Regions from separate parts of the Aeromicrobium fastidiosum genome, predicted to be linked through region 2. Evidence: riboswitches for the same ligand, from Rfam matches in the RefSeq annotation. Region 2 holds a riboswitch; each other region holds the start of a gene.

The links. A riboswitch is a leader RNA that binds a small molecule or an ion and turns the genes downstream of it on or off. The one in region 2 is predicted to bind cobalamin.
Region 1: another riboswitch for cobalamin. It lies ahead of JOF40_RS03315 (magnesium chelatase subunit D family protein); the one in region 2 lies ahead of JOF40_RS08145 (ribonucleoside-diphosphate reductase subunit alpha).
Region 3: another riboswitch for cobalamin. It lies ahead of JOF40_RS06250 (ABC transporter substrate-binding protein); the one in region 2 lies ahead of JOF40_RS08145 (ribonucleoside-diphosphate reductase subunit alpha).

The regions. Positions count from the first base shown of each region.
Region 1 covers NZ_JAGIOG010000001.1:670,521-672,780, reverse strand. Annotated here, with positions in the region: gene JOF40_RS03315 (magnesium chelatase subunit D family protein) at 1-954, opposite strand, end outside; cobalamin riboswitch at 1,001-1,133, opposite strand; gene JOF40_RS03310 (hypothetical protein) at 1,237-1,887, opposite strand; gene cbiE (precorrin-6y C5,15-methyltransferase (decarboxylating) subunit CbiE) at 2,088-2,260, shown strand, end outside.
Region 2 covers NZ_JAGIOG010000001.1:1,641,485-1,643,744, forward strand. Annotated here, with positions in the region: gene JOF40_RS08140 ((2Fe-2S) ferredoxin domain-containing protein) at 1-591, shown strand, start outside; cobalamin riboswitch at 617-848, shown strand; gene JOF40_RS08145 (ribonucleoside-diphosphate reductase subunit alpha) at 991-2,260, shown strand, end outside.
Region 3 covers NZ_JAGIOG010000001.1:1,260,255-1,262,514, reverse strand. Annotated here, with positions in the region: gene JOF40_RS06255 (ABC-2 transporter permease) at 1-679, shown strand, start outside; cobalamin riboswitch at 807-989, shown strand; gene JOF40_RS06250 (ABC transporter substrate-binding protein) at 1,050-2,111, shown strand; gene JOF40_RS06245 (FecCD family ABC transporter permease) at 2,108-2,260, shown strand, end outside.

The DNA.
Region 1 (2,260 bases), 970 kb from region 2:
CGGGTTGCGGCGCCGGCGGTGCGGCAGGGCCAGACGGGCCGCGGCGCGGATGTCGTCGCGTGTGACGGCAGTGCGTCCGTTCCATGCGGCGTGGGCCGAGGCGGCACGGGCCGTGACGATGTCGGCGCGCATGCCGTCGACCTCGAACGCGGCGCAGACCTCGGCGATCTTGAGCAGCGCCCAGTCGCTCAGATCGACCTGCTCGACGAGCTTCTGCGCGGCCTGGATGCGATCGGTCAGCGACGCCTCGTCGTCGGCGAAGCGGGCCGCGAACGCGTCGGGGTCGGTCTCGTAGGCGAGGCGGCGGCGGACGACCTCGACCCGGGTGGCGGGGTCGCGCGGCGCGGCGACCTCGACCGTCAGCCCGAACCGGTCGAGCAGCTGGGGCCGCAGCTCGCCCTCCTCGGGGTTCATCGTGCCCACGAGCACGAAGCGCGCGGCGTGCTCGACCGAGACGCCGTCGCGCTCGACCGTCGAGCGTCCCATCGCGGCGGCATCGAGCAGCAGGTCGACCAGGTGGTCGTGCAGCAGGTTGACCTCGTCGACGTAGAGGATGCCGCGGTGCGCGCGGGCCAGCAGGCCGGGCTCGTACTCCGTGACTCCCTCCGACAGGGCCTTCTCGAGGTGCAGCGAGCCGAGCACGCGGTCCTCGGTGGCACCGACGGGCAGCTCGACGAGACGGACGGGGCGCGTCTCGACGTCCGCGTCAGGGGCGAAGGGGCCGTCGGGCGAGAGCGGTCGTGCCTCGCGGGGATCGGACGAGAACCGGTCGCCGGCGATGACGTCGATCGGCGGCAGGATCGAGGCGAGGGCGCGCACCATCGTCGACTTGGCGGTGCCCTTCTCGCCGCGCACCAGTACGCCACCGATGGCCGGCGAGATCGTGGAGAGGGTCAGGGCGAGCGCCATGTCGTCGGATCCGACCACGGCGCTGAAGGGGTAGTGCTGTGGCATGTGGGGCTCCCGCTCGTCTGCCGACGTCCGCCGGACGCGGTTGCGTCCGCCGGTCAGGCGCGAGGCCGGTCTTCGGACTTCCGAGGTCTGTGCCTCGGTCACCGCAGCGGGCCCTGTGCCGGATTCTCACCGGCTTCCCGATTCTCCCCTCGCGGGGCACCTCGAGCCTTCTGCTCGCAAGGGTAACGGTCGCGGTGCGTCCATGCGCCCACCCGGGAGGTGGATCTGCAACCGTCTCAGCGCCGACACGGTTGCGGATCCACCTCCTGCTGCGGCGCGGGACTAGGCGTCCCCGGCGCTGCTGCGCCCCCGCTCGTGGGCGTCCATGCGCTGGGAGGTGCCGAGATCGAAGACGGCGACGCCGATCGTGAACGCGACGTAGGTGCCGATCGCGGGCCAGAACAAGCCGACGTCGCTGGGCCAGCTCGCGTCGGCGACGACGTCGTTGGCCACCCCGCCCAGCGCCCAGTAGACGGTGGCACCGGCGAGGGCGTACGCGGTCGCCCACGGGCGCAGCCGCCTGAGACGGTGGACGGCCTCGGTGCTGAACGGGCCGTCGTCCCGCGTGCCCTCGACGACCCGCCGCAGGCCGATCAGGCAGGCCAGGGCGGCCAGGACGATCGGGAGGGGTCGCACGTCGACGAGCGCCTGCACCAGGCGCGGGTGACCGAGGGCGTCGTAGGGGCGGCAGACGGTCTCGCGGTCGGTGGCGCGCAGGAGCGATCCGTCCCGCGCGAAGTCGTCCTCGGTCATGCGGTCGTCGGACCCGATCGTGACGCACGCGTGCTCGCGCATCGTGCCGTCCTCGGTCCCCCCAGTGCCGGCGATCACGGCGAAGCCGATGAATGCCACCGAGACCGTGGCGAGGACGAGGGCAGCCGTCACCAGCGACGCCATGAAGCCCCAACGGGAGACGGCCTTGTTGGGCTGCATGCCAGCAGAGTAGGCGAGTCGGTGGCCCCGAGGCTCACCGATCTTTCTGCGTTCGCGGTGCCCTGGCTGCAGGAACGTCGAAACATTCCGTCCGAGGACGACTGATCTTTCTGCGTTGACGCGGCTCCGGCTACCGGAACGCCGAAAGATGGGTCCCCCCGGTCGGCGACATCCTGTCCGGCCGAAGCGGGATATCGTCGATGCCTGTGAGCACACGGGTGACGGTCGTCGGTATCGGCGCGGACGGCTGGAGCGGTCTGTCCGCGGCGGCGCGGGAGCTGGTCGACGGCGCGGCGGTCGTGCTGGGCGGCGAGCGACACCTGGCGATGCTCCCCGACGTGCCGGAGCAGATCCGCCAGGCCTGGCCGTCACC
Region 2 (2,260 bases):
GTCCTCGCGGCTCGCGCCGCGGACGAGGGCGCGACGGTCGCGTTCCTGCAGCACGGGGAGCCGTCGCTGGTCGACGAGCTCACCCGCCTGGCCGGCGACGGGGTCGACGTCATCCGCCTCGAGCCCGTCGTGCTGACGGATGCCCGGTCGCCGGGGCGGTCGTGGGTGCGCCGGGTCGCGGGGCACTGGCTGCGCGAGGCGCGCCGGCGTCCGACGATCCTGGTCGGCGGCACACCTGTCACGGGGGAGGAAGCCGCACTCACGTCATCCGCGTGGGAGCACGTGCCGGGACACTCCCGGCACCTGCTGGTGTGCCGCGGCCCGCGGTGCTCGGCCCGTGGGGCCCAGCAGACGTCCGAGGCGTTCGACTCGGCGCTCCGCGAGGCGGGGCTCGGCGACGACGACGTGCTGGTCACGCAGACCGGCTGCCTGTTCCCGTGCAACCAGGCACCCGTCGTCGTGCTGCACCCCGACGACGCGTGGTTCGGCGGGGTCGACGAGGCGGCAGCGCGACGCATCGTGATCGAGCGGCTGGGCTGGGGACTGTCTGTCAGCGATCTGCTGCTGCCGCGCAAGAAACACCAGATCTAGTAGTTACAAGCGTGTGGTTTCCATATACAGTGGTTGACGCAGCTGGTTCGGCTCCTCAGCCAGGGGAGTCGTGGCAACAGGGAACCCGGTGAAAATCCGGGACTGCCCCGCAGCGGTAAGTGGGAACGACCTTCGTCATCAGCACTGGGACTCGTCTGCATCGTCAGGCGGCCTGGGAAGCGACGAACAGTAGGCGGCGGCGCGCGAGCGTCGCCTGGCCCGTGAGTCCGAAGACCTGCCAGTGCCGCACCGTCCAGACGACGGTGTGGGTCCGCGACCTCGTGGGAAGGTCAGGGGATCAGGTCGTGCTGCCACGTCTCCGACACCGGAGCCGACCCCTCCTCTGCACCCCTCAGGCTCGGACTGCGTCCACGCACCAGTTCACGAGGGGTGAACCGCATGACCATCACAGTCATCAAGCGCGACGGATCGCGCGCACCGTACGACGGCTACGAGATCGCCAGGTCCATCGAAGAGGCCAGCACAGGGCTCGACGACCAGGTCGCCCGCGTCACGCAGCTGCAGTCTGAGCTCGAGATCACGCTGTTCGACGGCATCACGAGCGAGCAGCTGGACGAGGCTGTCGTCCAGGTCGCGCTGCAGAACGTCAAGGACGACCCGGCGTTCGACACCATCGCGTCGCGCCTGCTGGTCAAGACGCTCTACAAGAAGATCTTCGGCGAGGGCGTGACCCGCGACGAGGTCTACTCCTTCCACGGTCCGGCCTTCGTCGCCTCGGTGCTGCGGGGTGTCGAGCTGGACCTGCTCGACGCGCGCCTGGCCGAACTGTTCGACCTCGAGGTGCTGGGTGCCGCGCTCGACCCCGACCGCGACGACCTGATCCGCTACATCGGTGCCCAGACCATGCGCACGCGCTACATGATCTGCGAGCCCGACGGCACACCGCTGGAGGTGCCGCAGTTCTTCTGGATGCGCGTCGCGATGGGCCTGTCGCTCAACGAGGCCGATCCCACGGCGTCCGCGATCGCCTTCTACGACAAGATGTCACGGCTCGAGTACCTCGCCGCGGGTTCGACGCTCGTCAACGCCGGGACGTCGTATAGCCAGCTCTCCAACTGCTTCGTGATGCAGATGGAGGACGACATCGAGCACATCGCCAAGAGCGTCCGCGACGTCATGTGGCTGACGAAGGGCACCGGTGGCATCGGCATGTCGGTCAGCAAGCTGCGCTCCGAGGGCTCGCCGATCCGGTCCAACAACACGTCGTCGACCGGGCCGATCCCGTTCATGCACACGATCGACTCCACGCTGCGGGCCATCAGCCGCGGCGGCAAGAAGTTCGGTGCCCTCTGCTTCTACATGGAGAACTGGCACCTCGACTTCGCCCAGTTCCTCGACCTGCGGGCCAACTCCGGCGACCCGTACCGGCGCACCCGCACCGCCAACACCGCGGTGTGGATCTCCGACGAGTTCATGAAGCGCGTGCAGGACGACGGCGACTGGTTCCTGTTCGACCCACTCGACGTCCCCGACCTGACCGAGCTGTACGGCGCGGCCTTCTCGGCCCGCTACGCCGAGTACGTCGCGATGGCCGAGGCGGGACAGCGGCGGCACAAGAAGCTGCGCGCCCGCGAGCAGTTCCGCGCGATCCTGGTGTCGCTGCAGGCCAGTTCCCACCCGTGGCTGACGTGGAAGGACACCATCAACA
Region 3 (2,260 bases), 380 kb from region 2:
GCTCCTTGCCTCGGTCGGCATCATCGGCCTGCTCGCCACGGTCGCGGTGCTGCTGTGGTCGCCTGACTCCCAGCTGACGTACTCGACGTTCTCCGGGGCGGTCGGCTTCCCGATGACGGTGCTGCTGCCGATGATCGCGATCCTGCTGGTGACCGGCGAATGGACCCAGCGCAGCGGCTTGACGACGTTCACGCTCGTGCCGAACCGACCTCGCGTCATCGGGGCCAAGGCCGCTGTCACGATCGGCATCGCCGTCGTCTCGACGGTGCTGGCCTTTGCGATCGGCGCGGTCGGGACGGTGCTCGGCTCGGCGATCGCCGGCGTCGACCAGGTGTGGGACATGACCGCCGGCGACATCGTCAACATCGGCCTGGCGCAGACCCTCGGGATGCTGATCGGCTTCATGCTGGCCGCCGTCATCCGGCACTCCGCCGGGGCGATCGTGGCGTACTTCGTCTACTCCTTCGTCCTGTCGGGGCTCACCGAGCTGCTGGCCCAGACGCAGCAGTGGTTCAGCGACCTGCGTCCCTGGGTCGACGTCAACTACGCCCAGGCGGCCCTCTTCAACGGCAGCCTGACCTCGGCGCAGTGGGCCCACCTCGCGGTCACGACCGTCGTGTGGCTCGTCGTGCCGATGACCGTCGGACTGTGGGCACTGATGCGCTCCGAGGTGAAGTAGCCCGCGGACGTCCGCGAGTGGTGCGTTCCTGTCCTCGAGTGGTGCGGTGTGGTCAGACGCGCCGTCCCACTTCGTCCAGGACGCACCACTCGCGCGCTGGCGCGGGGGGCGCGTGACAGGACGTCGGCTAGGCTGCGAACGAACCAGTCGTGCCCATTCGTTGGGTCAGGGAATCCGGTGAGAATCCGGAGCTGACGCGCAGCGGTGAGGGGGACGGGGGTGGCATCGGCCACTGGATCGCGAGATCTGGGAAGGCGCCACCGCCCGGACGAACCCGAGTCCGAAGACCTGCTGGTTTGCGGCCGACACCTGTCGGCCGGATCACTCGTCAGGCTCCGCGCACGAGCCTCAGATCCCAAGGACGCATCCCATGCCTCGTCGCATCCCAGCACGCTCGACCGGCCTGCTCGCAGGTCTCGCCCTCACCGCCACCCTCCTCGCCGCCTGCGGATCGAGCTCGTCCGACGTGGCGGCCGGCCGGACGATCGCCGGCACCGAGGGCAAGACCTCGTACCCGCTGACCATCACGGACAACTGCGGCATGGACGTCACGATCGAGAAGGCCCCCGAGCGCGCCGTCTCGGTCAACCAGGGCTCCACCGAGATCCTGCTGTCGCTGGGCCTCGCCGACCGCATGGTCGGCACCGCCACCTGGACCGACGCGATCCGTCCCAACCTGGCCAAGGCCAATGAGACCGTGCCACGGCTGGCCGACAACACCGTCTCGTACGAGCGGGTGCTGAAGGCCGAGCCCGACCTGGTCACGGCGTCGTTCGGCTACTCGCTCAACGGGGAGGACCCCGACCGTCGAGCCCAGTACGCCAAGCTCGGGGTGCCGACGTACCTCGCGCCGTCCCACTGCGACGGCCGCACCGACGAGAGCGGCGACGGACCCCGCTCGCACCCGCTCGAGATGCCGACGATCTACCGCGAGATCACGCAGCTGGCCGAGATCTTCGACGTCCCGTCACGTGGCAAGGCACTGGTCGCCGAGCTGAAGCAGCGCATGGCCGCGGCGGCTGCGGCGAAGCCCGAGGACGACGTCTCGATCGCCTACTGGTTCGCCAACACCGAGCTGCCGTACATGGCCGGTGCCAACGGGTCGCCGGGAGTCATGTCGCGCACCCTCGGCCTCGACAACGTCTTCGCCGACACCGACGTCGAGTGGCCGCAGATCAGCTGGGAGAGCGTCCTCGACCGCGATCCCGACGTCATCGCGCTGGGCGACCTGCGCCGCGACCAGGAGACCGGCGACCGGCTGGCCGACAAGATCAGGTTCCTCGAGACCAATCCCGTCACCAAGCAGCTCACGGCGGTGCGCGAGAAGCGCTACGTCGTGCTCAACGGCGCCGACATGAACCCGTCGATCCGCACCGTCGACGGCACCGAGAAGCTGGTCAAGACGCTGACCGACCTCGGGCTGGCGGGTTGAGCGCGGGGTCGCTCCCCGGAGCCGACCGCACCGCCGCGGCACGGGGCGCCCGCACCGTGCTGTGGGTCGTCGGCCTGGTGGTGCTGGCCCTGTCGATCGCCGTCGCCATCACGATCGGGCCCGCCGACCTGTCGGTCGGCGAGGTGTTC